Regions from separate parts of the Streptomyces sp. NPDC048295 genome, predicted to be linked through region 3. Evidence: riboswitches for the same ligand, from Rfam matches in the RefSeq annotation. Region 3 holds a riboswitch; each other region holds the start of a gene.
The links. A riboswitch is a leader RNA that binds a small molecule or an ion and turns the genes downstream of it on or off. The one in region 3 is predicted to bind cobalamin.

Region 1 (5,067 bases), on a different contig from region 3:
GCCCGATGTCCGCGGGCGGACGCGCGCATGGACGCCGGGCCCGGTCGGACGTGGCCGGTGCCGCCGCCCGCTGGGACCGAGCCTCGCGTGCCTCCGCCGGTCAGACAGCGCCGGACGTGGCGAGGGCGTCCCTGACCTGCTGCGCCACGCGCGCCGCGTCCTCCTGGTTGTTCACCACGTCGGTGCGGTTCATGTCGATGACGAGGACGTCGCTCGCCGAGTAGTGCTGGTGCACCCAGTCGTCGTAGCCGGACCACAGTGTCCGGTAGTACTCGACGAGGCTCTCGTCCTGCTCGAATTCGCGCCCGCGCAGCCCGATTCGGTGCAGCACGGTCTCGAAGTCGGCCTTGAGGTAGACCATGAGGTCGGGTGCCTTGCGGTACGGCAGGCCGTCGATCTCGCGCATCATCTCGTCGAGCAGCCCCTCGTACAGCCGCATCTCGAGAGAGCTGATCCGGCCCAGGTCGTGATTGACCTTGGCGAAGTACCAGTCCTCGTATATGGACCGGTCGAGGACGTTGTCGTTCTTCCGGTACGCCTCCTTGATCGAGGCGAACCTCGTCCGGAGGAAGTACAGCTGGAGGAGGAACGGGTAGCGCTTCGCCTCGATCTCCTCGGGGCTCGCGGAGTAGAAGAGCGGCAGGATCGGGTTGTCGTCCACGCTCTCGTAGAAGACCTCGCTGCCCAGCTCCTTGGCGATCAGTTCGGCGACGCTCGTCTTGCCGATTCCGATCATGCCTCCGACACAGATCACTGCCATTCCTCGCTTCTCTCCTGCCACGCCGCACAAAGCGGGCGCACCAGCCGCCCACACCGGCCGGCCACTTGCTCGCTGACACAGCTTCCAGGTACTGGAGCTGTCCGCCGGGACGCGAGAGAGGAACTCCGCATGCCGGTCTCCCCCTGTCGTCGTGCCCGGTGCTTCGAGGCAGGCCGGTGGAAGGCGACGCGGCATGGGCCGACGGCACGATGCCGGACGGGTACGGCCCTCCGCCGGGACGTCGCGCACCTGCCGCGCGGCCCTCCCCCTGGACCTCGAAGCGGCGCCCACGCTCGTCGGCGGGCGCACCAGTGGCAGGTCTTCGGACTCGCGGGCACGCCTCTTCCGGAGGCTCCTATGGCCGTCGCTTACCGGGAGCCCAGGCGCCCGGTGCCTCTGACGGCGGTCGTTCCCGCTCACCGCTGCGGGGCAGCCCCGGTCTTTCACCGGGTTCCCTCTTGCCTCGCCGAGCGCGGGAGCGCCCGGCGAACCACCAGCGCCCCTCACACTACATCTGGGAGCGCCTTGTTCTTGCCATCCCAGATGTAGTGGATGGGCCACGACGTCAGCTGCTCCAGCCACGCCTGTGCCCCAGAGCACCGAGTCTCCGGACACGGGGACCTGTAGACAGGTGCCCCGCTCAGCCCGACCCGTGAGGCTTCCGCCACGGTCACCGGCTCCCCCACCGCCACTCCGTGCAGCACGTGCGCGAGCACCTCGGCACCCCGGACGCCCCTCGGTCCCGGCCGGTTGAAGTACGCGGGACCGTCCAGGACCCACACATCCCCGGCGCGTACCGCCGGCAGGTCTTCCCAGCCGCGCAGCCTCGGGAGGAGCCGGCATGTCCGGCTCCGCCGACCGCGTCGGAGATCTCCCGGCTGCCGAGCTCGTCCGCGTCGAATTCGGCGCGGGTCACGACAGGCACGGAGGCGAGCACGGTGGGGGGCTAGTCGCATTCGTGGGTGCGTCCGACCAGGTCGGCGACGAGTCCGGGGTCCGCCACGATGTCCGTGGCCGCCGGAAGCAGGGAGACGATGCGCATGCTCCGACTCTAGGCGCGCTGGCGGCACCCTGGACTTACTAGGACGTCCAACTATATGTTCGTGGCACAAGGTCCGCGGTGCAGGGAAGCCGGTGCAAGTCCGGCACGGTCCCGCCACTGTGACCGGGGAGTGTGCTGCCATCCACACGCCACTGACGAGGTCTGTCGGGAAGGCGGGCGGCGCGCGGGGATCCGGGAGTCAGGATACCGGCCGCGGGTTGTTCCGTGTTGTCCACGAGGATGGAGCAGACACGCATGGCACCGGTCCGTACCCACGACCCTGGTGATCCGGCGGAGCGCGCGCACACAGTTTCCGCACGCTCGTAGTTCTCACGGCTTCCCGCAGCGGCACGCCCCCATCCGGGTGTCGCTCGCCGGTCCGCCGTGCCATCCCCGGATCCAACCTGACGAGAGCAGGCACCCATGGTCCGTGAACTCACCCATTTCATCGGCGGAAAGCACATCCCCGGCGCGTCCGGGCTCTTCGCCGACGTGTACGACCCGAACACCGGCACCGTCCAGGCCCGCGTGCCTCTGGCCGGACGGGCCGACACCGAGGCCGCCATCGCCAACGCCGAGGAAGCACAGGCGGAATGGGGCCAGTGGAACCCGCAGCGCCGGGCCCGCGTGCTGCTGCGCTTCCTCCAGCTCGTCGAGGGCGAGCGTGAGAATCTGGCCCGGATGCTGTCGGCGGAGCACGGCAAGACCGTCGCCGACGCTCACGGCGACCTTCAACGGGGCTTGGAGGTGGTCGAGTTCGCCGCCGGGATCCCGCACCTCCTCAAGGGCGAGTTCACCGACAACGCCGGCACCGGCATCGACGTGCACTCGCTGCGCTCACCGTTGGGCGTGGTCGCGGGCATCACCCCGTTCAACTTCCCCGCGATGATCCCGCTCTGGCAGGCCGCACCCGCTCTCGCCTGCGGAAACGCATTCGTCCTCAAGCCGTCCGAGCGCGACCCGTCCGTACCGCTGCGGCTCGCGGAGCTCTTCCTGGAGGCCGGGCTGCCGCCGGGCGTACTGAACGTCGTCAACGGCGGCAAGGAGGCCGTCGACACGCTGCTCCAGGACCCGCGGGTCCAGGCAGTGGGCTTCGTCGGCTCCACCCCGGTCGCCGCGCACATCTACGCCACCGCCGCCGCGCACGGCAAGCGCGCCCAGTGCTTCGGCGGCGCCAAGAACCACCTGATCGTGATGCCCGACGCCGACCTCGATCAGGCCGTCGACGCCCTGATCGGTGCCGGTTACGGCTCGGCGGGCGAGCGCTGCATGGCCATCTCCGTCGCCGTGCCCGTCGGCGAGGAAACGGCCGACCGTCTCGTCGCCGCTCTCAAGGACCGGATCTCGGCCCTGCGGATCGGCCGGTCCGACGACCCCGCGGCCGACTTCGGACCACTGGTCAGCCGCGACGCCCTGGACCGAGTCCGTCGGTACGTCGACATCGGCATCGACGAGGGAGCCGAACTCGTCGTGGACGGGCGCGGTTTCACCCTGCCAGGGCACGAGAACGGTTTCTTCGCCGGAGCGTCCCTGTTCGACCGTGTGGATCCCTCGATGCGTATCCACCGCGAGGAGATCTTCGGGCCCGTCCTCTCGGTGGTCCGGGCGGCCGACTTCGAGGAGGCGCTGCGCCTGCCCAGCGAACACGCCTTCGGGAACGGCGTCGCCGTCTTCACGCGCGACGGTGACACGGCGCGCGAGTTCACCCGCCGGGTGAACACCGGCATGGTCGGCGTCAACGTGCCCATTCCGGTGCCCGTCGCCTACCACACCTTCGGCGGCTGGAAGCGCTCCGGCTTCGGCGACCTGAACCAGCACGGCCCGGACTCGATCCGCTTCCACACCCGTACCAAGACCGTCACTTCGCGCTGGCCCTCCGGGGTCAAGGAGGGCGCGAACTTCACGATCCCGACGATGGGGTGAGCGCCGCCATGACCACCGCCCTCACCGAGGAGCAGCGCGCCCTCGCCGAGGTCACTCTCGACTTCGCCCAGGAGCAGCTGGCCCCGCACGCCGTCACGTGGGACCAGGACAAGCACTTCCCCATCGACGTCATCCGGCGGGCCGCCTCGCTCGGCCTCGCCGGTGTGTACGTCGACGAGGCATACGGCGGCTGCGGCCTCGGCCGCGCCGACGGCGTCCTCGTCTTCGATACCCTCGCCACCGGCTGTCCCTCCATCGCCGGATACCTGTCCATCCACAACATGGTCGCCTGGATGATCGACCGGTACGGCGACGAGGCGCAGCGGGACCGCTGGCTGCCGGGCCTCTGCTCCGCCGCGACCCTGGGCAGCTACTGCCTGACCGAACCCGGCGCGGGTTCGGACGCCGCCGCCCTGCGTACCCGCGCCGAACGGCACGGCGACCAGTACGTGTTGAGCGGCGTCAAACAGTTCATCTCCGGCGCCGGCGCCTCCGGCCTCTACCTGGTCATGGCACGGACGGGCGAGCCCGGCCCGGGCGGGATCTCCGCCTTCGTCGTCGAGCGGGAGGACCCGGGCGTCTCCTTCGGCCCCGACGAACGGAAGATGGGCTGGAACGCCCAGCCCACCCGCCAGGTGATCCTGGACGGCGTCCGCGTCCCCGCCGACCGGCGGCTCGGCGCCGAGGGCGACGGCTTCCGCATCGCCATGAACGGCCTCAACGGCGGCCGCCTCGGCATCGCCGCCTGCTCGCTCGGCGGTGCGCAGAGCGCCCTCGACCGCAGCCTGGCCCACCTTGCGGACCGCGAGGCCTTCGGCGCCCGGCTGCTGGACGCCCAGGCCCTGCAGTTCCGTCTCGCCGACATGGCCACGGAACTCGCCGCCGCCCGCGCCCTGGTCCGGCAGGCCGCTGAAGCCCTGGACGCGGGCGATCCGCTGGCCCCGCGCCTGTGCGCGATGGCCAAGCGGTTCGCCACCGACACCGGCTACGCCGTCGCCGACGCGGCCCTCCAACTGCACGGCGGCTACGGCTACCTCAGCGAGTACGGCATCGAGAAGATCGTCCGCGACCTACGGGTCCACCAGATCCTGGAAGGCACCAACGAGGTCATGCGCGTGATCGTCGCGCGTGGACTGACGGAGAACCTGCGATGACCAACGAAGCACCGGCCGACCACGACCACGTCCTGACCCGCACCGAGGGTCACGCTGCATACATCACCCTCAACCGTCCCAAGTCACTCAACGCCCTCAGTCGTCCCATGGTCCTCCGCATCGAGGAGGCGCTCTCCGCCTGGGCCGACGACCCCGCGGTCGCGAGGGTGGTCATCGAAGGCGCCGGC
Region 2 (5,067 bases), on a different contig from region 3:
CGAGGAACGGCTCGCCGCCGTGCACGTCCGCCACGCCGTGGTGGATCTCGTACCCCTCGACCGGCGCGCCGAGCGCCTCGCCGACGGGCCGGGCCAGGGTCTTCTCACGGTCGAAGCGGATGCGTACGGGGAGGAGGCCGAGGCCCTCGACCCGCCCGGCCCGCGACTCGACCTCGTCCTCGATCCGCTCGCCGAGGACCTGGAAGCCGCCGCAGATGCCGAGGACCGGCCGGCCCTCGGCCGCGCGCCGCGCCAGCGCGCCGGCGAGGCCGCGCTCGCGCAGCCAGGCCAGCGCCTTCACGGTGCCGCGGGTGCCGGGCACGACGACGAGGTCCGCGTCGGACAGCTCCTCGGCGCGGTCCACGAACCTGACGACGACGCCGGGCTCGGCGGCCAGCGCGTCCACATCGGTGAAGTTCGACATCAGCGGGACCGCGCACACCGCGACGCGCAGCACGTCCTCGCCGTGCGGCGGCGCGACCACCGATTCGCGCACGGCTCCGCGCAGCGAGACCCGCAGACCGTCCTCCTCGTCGATGCCGAGGCCGTGGGCGAAGGGCAGCACCCCGTACGTCGGCCGTCCGGTGATGTCCCGCAGCATCTCCAGGCCCGGCTCCAGCAGCGACACGTCGCCGCGGAACTTGTTGACGAGATAGCCGGCGATCAGCGACTGGTCCTCGGCGGCGAGCAGCGCCGTCGTGCCGAAGAACGAGGCGAAGACACCGCCGCGGTCGATGTCGCCGACGACCACCACCGGGAAGCGCGCCGCCCGCGCTATACCCATGTTCACGATGTCCGTGCGCCGCAGATTGATCTCGGCCGGGCTCCCCGCCCCCTCGCAGATCACCGCGTCGTACGTGCTCCGGAGCTGCTCCAGGCAGTCCACGACCGTGGAGAGCAGGGCCTGCTGCCGGCCGCCGTGGTAGCCGCGGGCGCTCATCTCGCCGACCGGCTTCCCCATCAGGACGACCTGGCTGGAGCGGTCGCTGCCGGGCTTGAGCAGGACCGGGTTCATCAGCGCGCTCGGCTCCACACGGGCCGCCTGGGCCTGCATGGCCTGGGCGCGCCCGATCTCGGCGCCCTCGCGGGTGACGAACGAGTTCAGCGACATGTTCTGCGCCTTGAAGGGCGCCACCTTCACGCCCCGGCGCACGAGCCAGCGGCAGATGCCCGCGGTGACGACGCTCTTGCCCGCGTCGGAAGTGGTTCCGGCGACCAGCAGCCCGCCGCTCATGCGCTTCTCCGTCCTGCGATACGAGGTCCCGCCGCGCGGCGGGACGTGATCCGTCGTGCGGCCAGGGCCGCGCCGAGCCGTCCCGCCACGCACACGCCGAGGGCCAGCGCGCCCACCCGGCGCGACAGCCGCACCGCGCGCTCGATGTCCGCGGTCTCCACCGCCCGGCCCGTCTCCCCGTTGAGCACGGGGCGGTGCTCGACCCGGCCGCCGTACGCGAGGGTGCCGCCGAGCCGTACGCCCAGCGCGCCCGCGAACGAGGCCTCCACCGGGCCCGCGTTGGGGCTCGGGTGCTGGGCGGCATCGGCCCGCCAGGCGCGGACCGCTCCCTGCGGCCGCCCTCCGGCGGCCACGGCGAGCAGGGCCGTGAGCCGGGCACCGGGCCAGCCCGCGAGGTCGTCGAGGCGGGCCGAGGCCCAGCCGTAGCGGCGGTGGCGGGGCGACTTGTGCCCGACCATGGCGTCGAGGGTGTTGGCGGCCCGGAAGCCGGCCAGCCCGGGGACCCCGGCCAGCGCGCCCCACACCAGGGCGCCGACCACGGCGTCCGAGGTGTTCTCCGCCACGGACTCGACCACGGCGCGGGCGATCTGCGGACCGTCCAGGGACTGCGGGTCGCGCCCGCACAGATGCGGCAGCCGCTCCCGGGCCAGGTCGATGTCACCGGCCGACAGGGCGGAGCCGATGGCCCGTGCCTCACGGCCCAGGGAGGTGCCGCCGACGACGGACCAGGTGGCGGCCGCGGTCAGCGCCACGGAGGCGGCGGGGCTGCGGCGTACGGCGCGGGCGAGCAGCGCGGCACCGCCGGCGGCGCCTCCGGCGCAGACGAGGGTGTGCAGCGTGCCCCACCCGCGGTGGTCGCGCCACAGCCGGCGCTCGACGACCGCCGCGGCCCGCCCGAAGGCGGCGACCGGGTGTCCCCGGCGGGGATCACCGAGCAGCAGATCGCCGATCAGACCGGCCGTGGCGCCGTACGCGAAGATGCGGTCGGCTCGCACGGCTCAGCCGGCCGTCGCGCCTCGGCGGACCTTCGTACAGGAGGCTCTCGGCGAGAGCACCGGGACAGCGGACGCACGGCAGCCGGGCATGGCGATATGTCCTCACTCAGGGTCCGCGCCCTGGTTCGACGTGACCGGCGACGAGAGTCTCCTGGCTCCCGGATCCGCGGTTCCCCCGGCCTTCCAGCCCGCTCGCGCGTGCCGTGACTTCCGGTGTGGGGGACCGCTCCCCGGTGACAGTGGCGGGACCGCGCCGGATTCGCACCGGCTTCCTCTGCTGTCGCCGTAATTGGCTCCGGCAGTCCACCACGCTCCGCGAACGCCCGTCAACCTGCCGTTGACCTGCGGCTGCGCAGTGTGCTGATACCCACATCGGGCCGGACACCACAGGTGTCCGGCCCGACGGGGGAGCGTGCGCGGGGTGGTTCAGGCGACGATCAGATAGATGCCGTACGCGACGGCCGCCGCGCACAGCGTGAAGCAGACGTACGCGCCGGCGCGGGCCAGCAGCACCGAGCCGCCGGAGCCGCCCTGCGCCGCCGGTTCCGGCTGCTTGGAGAGGCCGACGATGCCCAGGGTGAAGAGGCCCACCAGCGCGACGGTGACGACGAGGGAGACGCCGAATACGGAGCCGAGGGCTGCCCAGTCGATGTTCATGCTGAATCCTTAGACGGCCGGGTCAGACGGTGGCGGGTCGCGCCGGGTCCTGGGTGGTTCCGGCCGGGGCCGGAATGGTGGTCATGAGGTTCTGGGCCGTTGCCTGGGCCGCGGTGGGCGGCGGGCTGACGGCGGCGATGGCCGTGGTTATGACGCCCACCGGCTCGGCTTCCGCCGGGGCGACGTCGCCGTGGCCGACCGGCTTGCGCCGCGACACCAGCCAGATCGCACCGGATCCCGCGACCAGCAGCGCCGCGACGACCACGACGCCCCAGGTGCCCTGCTTGGTGAGGAGTTCCGCGCCCGCACCGACCAGACCGGCGGCCGGCAGCGTCAGACCCCAGGCGACGAACATCCGGGTGGCGGTGGACCAGCGGACCACCCCGCCCTGGCGGCCGAGGCCCGCGCCCATCACGGCGCCGGAGCAGGACTGGGTGGTGGAGAGGGAGAAGCCGAGGTGCGAGGAGGCCAGGATGACGGTGGCCGCGCTGGTCTGGGCGGCGAAGCCCTGCGGCGGCTTGAGGTCGGTGAGGCCGCTGCCCATGGTGCGGATGATCCGCCAGCCGCCCAGGTAGGTACCGAGCGCGATGGCCGTACCGGCGCAGACGATGACCCAGACCGGCGGGTTGGCGCCCGGGTGCAGGACGCCGCCGGTGACCAGGGCCAGGGTGATGATGCCCATGGTCTTCTGCGCGTCGTTGGTGCCGTGGGCGAGGGAGACCAGCCCGGCCGAGGCGATCTGGCCGGCCCGGTACCCCTTGGCGGTGGCCTTCTCCTGGGCGTCGTTGCGGACCTTTCCGCCGATCCGGTACGTCAGCCTGGTGGCCAGCAGCGCGGCCAGACCGGCGACGATCGGGGCGGCGAGGGCGGGGAGCAGCACCTTGGTGACGACGGTGCCGCCGTTGACGGACGACCAGCCCGCGGACATCACGGCGGCGCCGATCAGACCGCCGAACAGGGCGTGCGAGGAGCTGGACGGCAGTCCGACCAGCCAGGTCAGCAGATTCCACAGAATGGCGCCGACGAGTGCCGCGAAGATGACTTCTGTTCGCAGCCCGTCCTCGTTGATGATCCCGCCGGAGATCGTCTTGGCGACCTCCACCGACAGGAACGCGCCGACGAGATTGAGAACGGCGGACATGGCCACCGCTGTCTTCGGTCTGAGTGCACCGGTCGAGATGGTGGTCGCCATCGCGTTCGCGGTGTCGTGGAAACCGTTCGTGAAATCGAACACTAGAGCTGTCACGATCACAATCGCGAGTAGCAGCGTGATGTGTTCCATTTACCCAGGCAATCGTTCGGCGTCATTGGCATGTGGACCGTAGGCAACCTGGGTGAACGGAAGATGAACTGGGCGGGGCGCTGGGGTGTTCCAAACCGGAGCGAAGGCATTCCGCTTGTGCTCGACGCGGGCGTGGCCCGGCTTTCCGGCGTGGTGCGGCTGTGGCCGATCGCATACCCGTTCGTCCGCGGGGCTGACAGGATCGGCGCATGAGCGATCAGCAGCGGAACGCGATCGAACGTGCCTGGGACGGTGTCGTCGCCACCGCCCGCAGGACGGCGGCCGAGGGCCTCGTCGTCGGGACCTCGGGAAACGTCTCGGCACGGGTCGGCGACACGATCCTGGTCACACCGAGCGGAGTGCCGTACGACCGGCTGGGCCCCCAGGACGCCGTCGGCGTCGATCCGGAGGGCAACCGTGTACTCGGTTCACTGGCCCCGACCAGCGAACTGCCACTCCACCTCGCCGTCTACCGGAACACCGACGCGGCCGCCGTCGTGCACACCCACGCCGTGCACGCCACCGCTGTTTCCACGCTGGTGCCCGAGGTCCCGTCGGTCCACTACGCCGCCGCCATACTGGGCGGCCCCGTCCGCGTCGCGGCCTACGCGCGCTACGGCACTGCCGAACTGGCCGAGAACATGCTCGCCGCCCTGCGCGACCGCACGGGCTGCCTTCTCCAGAACCACGGAACCGTCACCTACGGAGCCACCCTGGACCAGGCGTACGACCGGACCGCCCAGCTGGAATGGCTCTGCCGGCTCTGGCTCGCCGCGAGCTCCGTGCCCGGGCTCACCCCGAACCTGCTCTCGCCGGAGCAGCTGAGCGATGTGCGGGAGGCGTTCAAGGGGTACGGACAGCCGGGCGGGCCCGGCCCCGCCCACCGGACGGGCTAAGGC
Region 3 (5,067 bases):
CCTTCAGGACGACGATCCGGTCGCAGAACATCGCGGCCAGGTTGAGGTCGTGCAGGGCGATGACCCCGGTCAGCGGCAGGGAGGCGATCAGCGCGAGGAGTTCCAGCTGGTGCTGGATGTCGAGGTGGTTGGTCGGCTCGTCGAGCAGCAGCTCGCGCGGCTGCTGGGCCAGTGCCCGAGCGATCTGGACACGCTGGCGCTCACCGCCGGAGAGGGTGTGCCAGGACTGGTCGCCGCGGTCGGCGAGGCCGGTCCTGGCGAGCGCCTCGCGCACCGCCTCGTCGTCCTCCCCCGTCGGTGCCGACCAGGCCCTGCGGTGCGGGATGCGCCCGAGCCTCACCACGTCCAGCACACTCAGCTCGACCTGGGTGACGGCATGCTGGTCGACCACGGCGACCCGCCGGGCCACGGTGCGGCGGCCGATCTCTGCGAGCCGCAGGCCGTCGAGGGTGACCACACCGGTCTCCGGGGCGAGGACTCCGGCCAGCACCCGCAGCAGGGTCGACTTGCCGGATCCGTTCGGTCCGATCAGCCCCAGGGTGGCGCCGGGCGGCGGGGCGAGTTCGATCCCGTCGAGGATCAGGCGGCCGCCTGCCACCCGGCTGACCCGTTCGGCGCGCAGCCCCTCGGCCGCGGCCCCGGTCACGCGGCCCTCCGGGTGCGGTGGAGGACCACGACGAACGCGGGCACGCCGATCAGCGCGGTGACCACGCCCACGGGCACCTCCTGCGGGTCGAGGACCGTCCTGGCGAGGGTGTCGACCCAGACCAGGAACACGGCCCCGGCCAGGGCCGTGACCGGCAGCAGCCGCCGGTGCCCGGAACCCGCGAGGGCGCGGGCGGCGTGCGGCAGCACCAGGCCGACGAAGCCGATGGCACCGGCGGAGCTGACGAGTGCCGCGGTCAGCAGCGCGGTGGTGCACAGAAGCACGATCCGGGTGCGCGCGACATGGACGCCGAGCGCGGCGGCGGCATCCTGTCCGAACGCGAAGGCGTCGAGCGTACGGGCATGGCCCAGACAGACCAGCAGCGTCACGGCGAGAACGGCGGCGCAGATCCACACATCGGTCCAGCCGACCCCGGCGAGCGAGCCGAGCAGCCAGAACAGCACGCCGCGGGTCTGCTCGGCGTCGGCCGCGGTCATCACGACGAAGGAGGTGAGCGCGGAGAACAACTGCATGGCCGCGACACCGGAGAGCACGACCCGGTCGGTCGTGCCGCCCAGGGTGTGGCTGAGCAGCAGCACGAGGGCGAACGAGCAGAGCGCACCGGCGAACGCGCCCGTCGAGACCGACACCGCTCCCCCGCCGACGCCGAGCACGACGACCACGACCGCGCCGGTGGACGCCCCTGAGGAGACCCCGAGGACGAACGGGTCGGCGAGCGGGTTGCGGAGCAGCGACTGCATGACGGTCCCGCACACCGCGAGTCCGGCGCCGCACACCGCGGCGAGCAGGGTGCGCGGCATGCGCAGGTTCCAGATGATGCCGTCCCGGATCGGGGAGAGCCGTGAACGGCCCCATCCGAGGTGGGAGGCGACCGCGGACCAGACGTCGGCCACGGAGATCCGGGCAGGGCCGATGGTGACGGCGAGGGCGACGGAGCCCACGAGCAGCGCGATGCCGCACACCCACAGGATCCCGCCGCGCAGCCTCCTTACACCCTTCACGGCACGGACGGAGGTGACGGGGTCCGGCGGCGCGGCCACCGCGGTGCCGCGTCCGGTCCCCGTCACCCGGCGAACCCGAACCGGCGCAGCCCGGCGGCGACGCGTTCGACGCCCTCGACCGTCCGGATGGACGGGTTCAAGGACTGCCCGCTGAGCAGGACGTACCGCTTGTGTCTGACGGCGTCCATGTTCTTCGTGACCGGATTGGACTCCAGGAACTCGATCTTCTTCGCGGCGCTCTCGGCGGTCTGGGCCCTGCGGGTCAGGTCACCGACGACCAGGACGTCGGGATTGCGGTCGGCGACGGTCTCCCAGCTGATCTGGGGCCATTCCTCGTGGGTGTCGTCGAAGACGTTCTTCGCGCCGAGCTCCTCGGTGATGATTCCGGGCGCTCCGCAGCAGCCGGCCAGGTAAGGGGACTTGGAGTCGGAGAACCAGTACAGGAGGGTGGCACCGGAGGCGTCGATGCCCTCGGCCGCCTTCCTCACCCGGGCCCGCAGCTGTGTCACGAGCGCGTCGCCGCGCTCCGGTACGCCGAACACCCGGGCCAGGTCGCGCACTTCGCCGTAGACGCTGTCCATGGTCAGCCGCGCGGTACGGGAGCCGTCGCCACCCTTGCTGTTGTCCTTGCCGGTGCAGTCGGCGGGCGAGACGTAGGTGGGGACGCCGAGTTCCTCGAACTGTTCGCGCGGTGCGACGCCGCCCTTGGCTAGTGTCGATGCGAACGACGCGCTGACGAAGTCGGGCTCGCGGTCCAGGACCTTCTCCGAGGACGGCCGGTTGTCCGAGATCCTGGGCACCCGGGCGTTGGCCTTCTCCAGGCCCTTCATCACCGGGTCGGTCCAGGTGGCGGTGGCTGCCAGCCGGTCGGCGAGGCCGAGGGAGAGCAGGATCTCCGTCGATCCCTGGTCCACCGGGACGGCGCGGCGCGGCGCGGCTTCGACGGTGACGGTGCGTCCGCAGTTCTTCAGTGTCACCGGGTATCCGTGCGCGGGGCCCGGTTTCGAGGCGGATTCACCGGCTCCGCCTCCGCAGGCGGTCAGCAGGACGAGTCCCGCCGAGAGCAGGGCCATGGTGCGGACAGGGCTGGCTATGGACGGCACGGGGTCCCTCTGCGTCTCGGGGCTCATGCGCGGAGCCCGCTGTACGGAGTCCGCGGCCCGGTGCCGGGTCGCGGGTACCAGCAGGTCTTCGGACTCGGGTTCCTTCGGACGGGACGCCTTCCCAGGACACCCGAGGGTGGTCCCAGTGGCCGTGGCCCCGCCCGTCCCCCTCACCGCTGCGCGTCAGTTCCGGATTCGCACCGGATTCCCTGACCCCTTACGTGGAGTTCGACTGGCCCCGGCAAGCTATCACGAGCCTCTGCGCAGCTCATGAGGGGTGTGGCCGGTGGTACGCCGGGCAGTGTTTCCCGTCGCACCACCTGCCGGATGCCTACGGACGCTGAAGAGCGATCACGGCGTTGTGTCCGCCGAAGCCGAAGGAATGGCTGACGGCACGCCGGATGGGCTGCCGCAGCGGTTGCCCGGTGACGCATTCGATGTCGAACTCGGGCGCCGGGGCGTCCAGGTTGGCGATCGGTGGGACGACTCCGCGCTGGAGCGTGAGGACGGTGAGTCCGGCCTCGATCGCTCCGGCCGCCCCCATGCAGTGCCCCAGTACGCCCTTGGGAGCGGTGACGGGCGGCCGGTGCGGGTAGACCCGGGCGATCAGGGCGGCCTCGGCGGCGTCGTTGACCGGGGTCGCGGTGCCGTGCGCGTTGACGTGCTCGACGTCCTCGGCCGCCCAGCCCGCGTCGCGCAGCGCGGCCTCCACCGCCGCCTGGGCGACCGTGCCGGAGGGATGCGGGCTGATGGGGTGGTGGGCGTCGGTGGTGGCGCCGGTGCCGGCGAGCAGTGCCCGTGGAGCCGCGCCGCGGGCCCGGGCGTCCTCCGTCCGTTCCAGCACCATGACGGCCGCGCCCTCGCCCATGACCAGTCCGGCCCGGTCCGCCGCGAAGGGTCGGCAGAGTCCGGCCGGGTCTCCGTCTTTCCGGGCCCCTGCGCCGGACCGGGCGAACCCGGCCATGGCGACCGGGTAGACGATCGACTCCGTGGCTCCGGCGATCGCGATGTCGCACTGCCCGGTGACCAGGAGGTCGCGGGCGACGGACAGCGCGGTGACGCCGGACGAACAGGCGGTGCACGGGGCCATGCTGGGTCCGGTGGCCCGCAGCTGGATCGCGATCTCGGCCGCGGGCATGTTCGGAATGGTGAGCAGGATGCCCGAGGGCGAGGTGGCCCCGGCTCCGAGCCGGTCCATCACGACCGCCTGCTCGGTCAGCGAGGCGGAGCCCCCGCTGCTGGTGCCGACGACCACCGCGACCCGGGTGCCCTCCCACCCTGCCGGGTCGAGCCCGGCGTCGGCGACCGCCTCCCGGGCCGCGAGCACCGCGAGCTTCACGTACTTCCCCATGCGGAAGGACGCACGGCCGCCGATCGCGGCGTCCAGGTCGATGCCGTCGACCATGCACGCGAAGTCGATCGCGCATCCTTCGAGTTCGGCGACGGTCCGGGCCGGTGACACGCCCGCGCACACACCCTCCCAGGTGGATTCGGTGTCGTTGCCGACCGGGGTGATCATGCCCAGGCCGGTGACGGCGACGGCCGGCCTGTTCATCGGGCGTTGCTCATCGCCGGCCCGCCGCCCACCCGCGCCCCGCCGTCGCCCGCCGGGTCGATGAACCGTGTGATGTCGGCCAGCGTGGCGTTCTTGGGAAGCTGGTCGAAGTCCCGGACACCGCCCGCCGTCTCCCTGATCAGGACGGCGAACTCGGCAACGGCGAGGGAGTCCATCTCCAGGCTGTCCATGGTGGAGCCCGGGTGGATCTCGGCAACAGGCACTTTGAAGGTGTGTGTCAGAACCTCGGTGATCTTGGGGTGAATCGTACTCATGAGCTTTCTCTCCATCATTCGGTCCGGCTGCCGGGCCGGCGGTGACACCGTCCCGACGCCGAATCAACTGGGCGGAGTGCCTCCAGTTACGCCTTGTGCCGAACCGATTCGGCACCGTCCTCCCCGCGCTCCCCGCACCACCGGGCCAGGACGGACGCCGTACCCCAGTAAGCCAGCAGGACAACGCGGACGCCGAGGGCGCCGGCCGCCTCCCTGACCCGGTGACCCCGTACAGCAGTTCCCTTTCTCGTCATGGCTCTCACCGCTCGTCCGGCACCGTCGCGCGGCCCTCGTCACGCTGCCAGGCGCCGTCCGGGTCGTCGTAGGCGGCCACGTAGTCGGCTCCGGCGATGGGCCAGTCGGCGAGCAGTTCCGGCGGCAGCGCGAAGGACTCGACGAGGCCGGGAAGACGGGCGGCGACCGTGGTGATGAGCTCCTCCACCCGGTCCGGCAGCCGGTTGACCTG

Region 1: another riboswitch for cobalamin. It lies ahead of AB0D53_RS31180 (CoA-acylating methylmalonate-semialdehyde dehydrogenase); the one in region 3 lies ahead of AB0D53_RS30860 (ABC transporter substrate-binding protein).
Region 2: another riboswitch for cobalamin. It lies ahead of AB0D53_RS10765 (cobalamin biosynthesis protein); the one in region 3 lies ahead of AB0D53_RS30860 (ABC transporter substrate-binding protein).

The regions. Positions count from the first base shown of each region.
Region 1 covers NZ_JBEZLL010000026.1:13,643-18,709, reverse strand. Annotated here, with positions in the region: gene AB0D53_RS31185 (deoxynucleoside kinase) at 101-760, opposite strand; cobalamin riboswitch at 1,056-1,270, opposite strand; cobalamin riboswitch at 1,848-2,033, shown strand; gene AB0D53_RS31180 (CoA-acylating methylmalonate-semialdehyde dehydrogenase) at 2,226-3,725, shown strand; gene AB0D53_RS31175 (acyl-CoA dehydrogenase family protein) at 3,734-4,879, shown strand; gene AB0D53_RS31170 (enoyl-CoA hydratase/isomerase family protein) at 4,876-5,067, shown strand, end outside.
Region 2 covers NZ_JBEZLL010000006.1:60,337-65,403, reverse strand. Annotated here, with positions in the region: gene AB0D53_RS10770 (cobyric acid synthase) at 1-1,234, opposite strand, end outside; gene AB0D53_RS10765 (cobalamin biosynthesis protein) at 1,231-2,229, opposite strand; cobalamin riboswitch at 2,374-2,505, opposite strand; gene AB0D53_RS10760 (hypothetical protein) at 2,656-2,886, opposite strand; gene AB0D53_RS10755 (inorganic phosphate transporter) at 2,909-4,168, opposite strand; gene AB0D53_RS10750 (class II aldolase/adducin family protein) at 4,378-5,064, shown strand.
Region 3 covers NZ_JBEZLL010000025.1:106,256-111,322, reverse strand. Annotated here, with positions in the region: gene AB0D53_RS30870 (ABC transporter ATP-binding protein) at 1-646, opposite strand, end outside; gene AB0D53_RS30865 (iron chelate uptake ABC transporter family permease subunit) at 643-1,668, opposite strand; gene AB0D53_RS30860 (ABC transporter substrate-binding protein) at 1,731-2,798, opposite strand; cobalamin riboswitch at 2,833-3,023, opposite strand; gene AB0D53_RS30855 (beta-ketoacyl-[acyl-carrier-protein] synthase family protein) at 3,103-4,326, opposite strand; gene AB0D53_RS30850 (acyl carrier protein) at 4,323-4,601, opposite strand; partial or broken gene AB0D53_RS30845 (acyl-CoA dehydrogenase) at 4,688-5,067, opposite strand, start outside.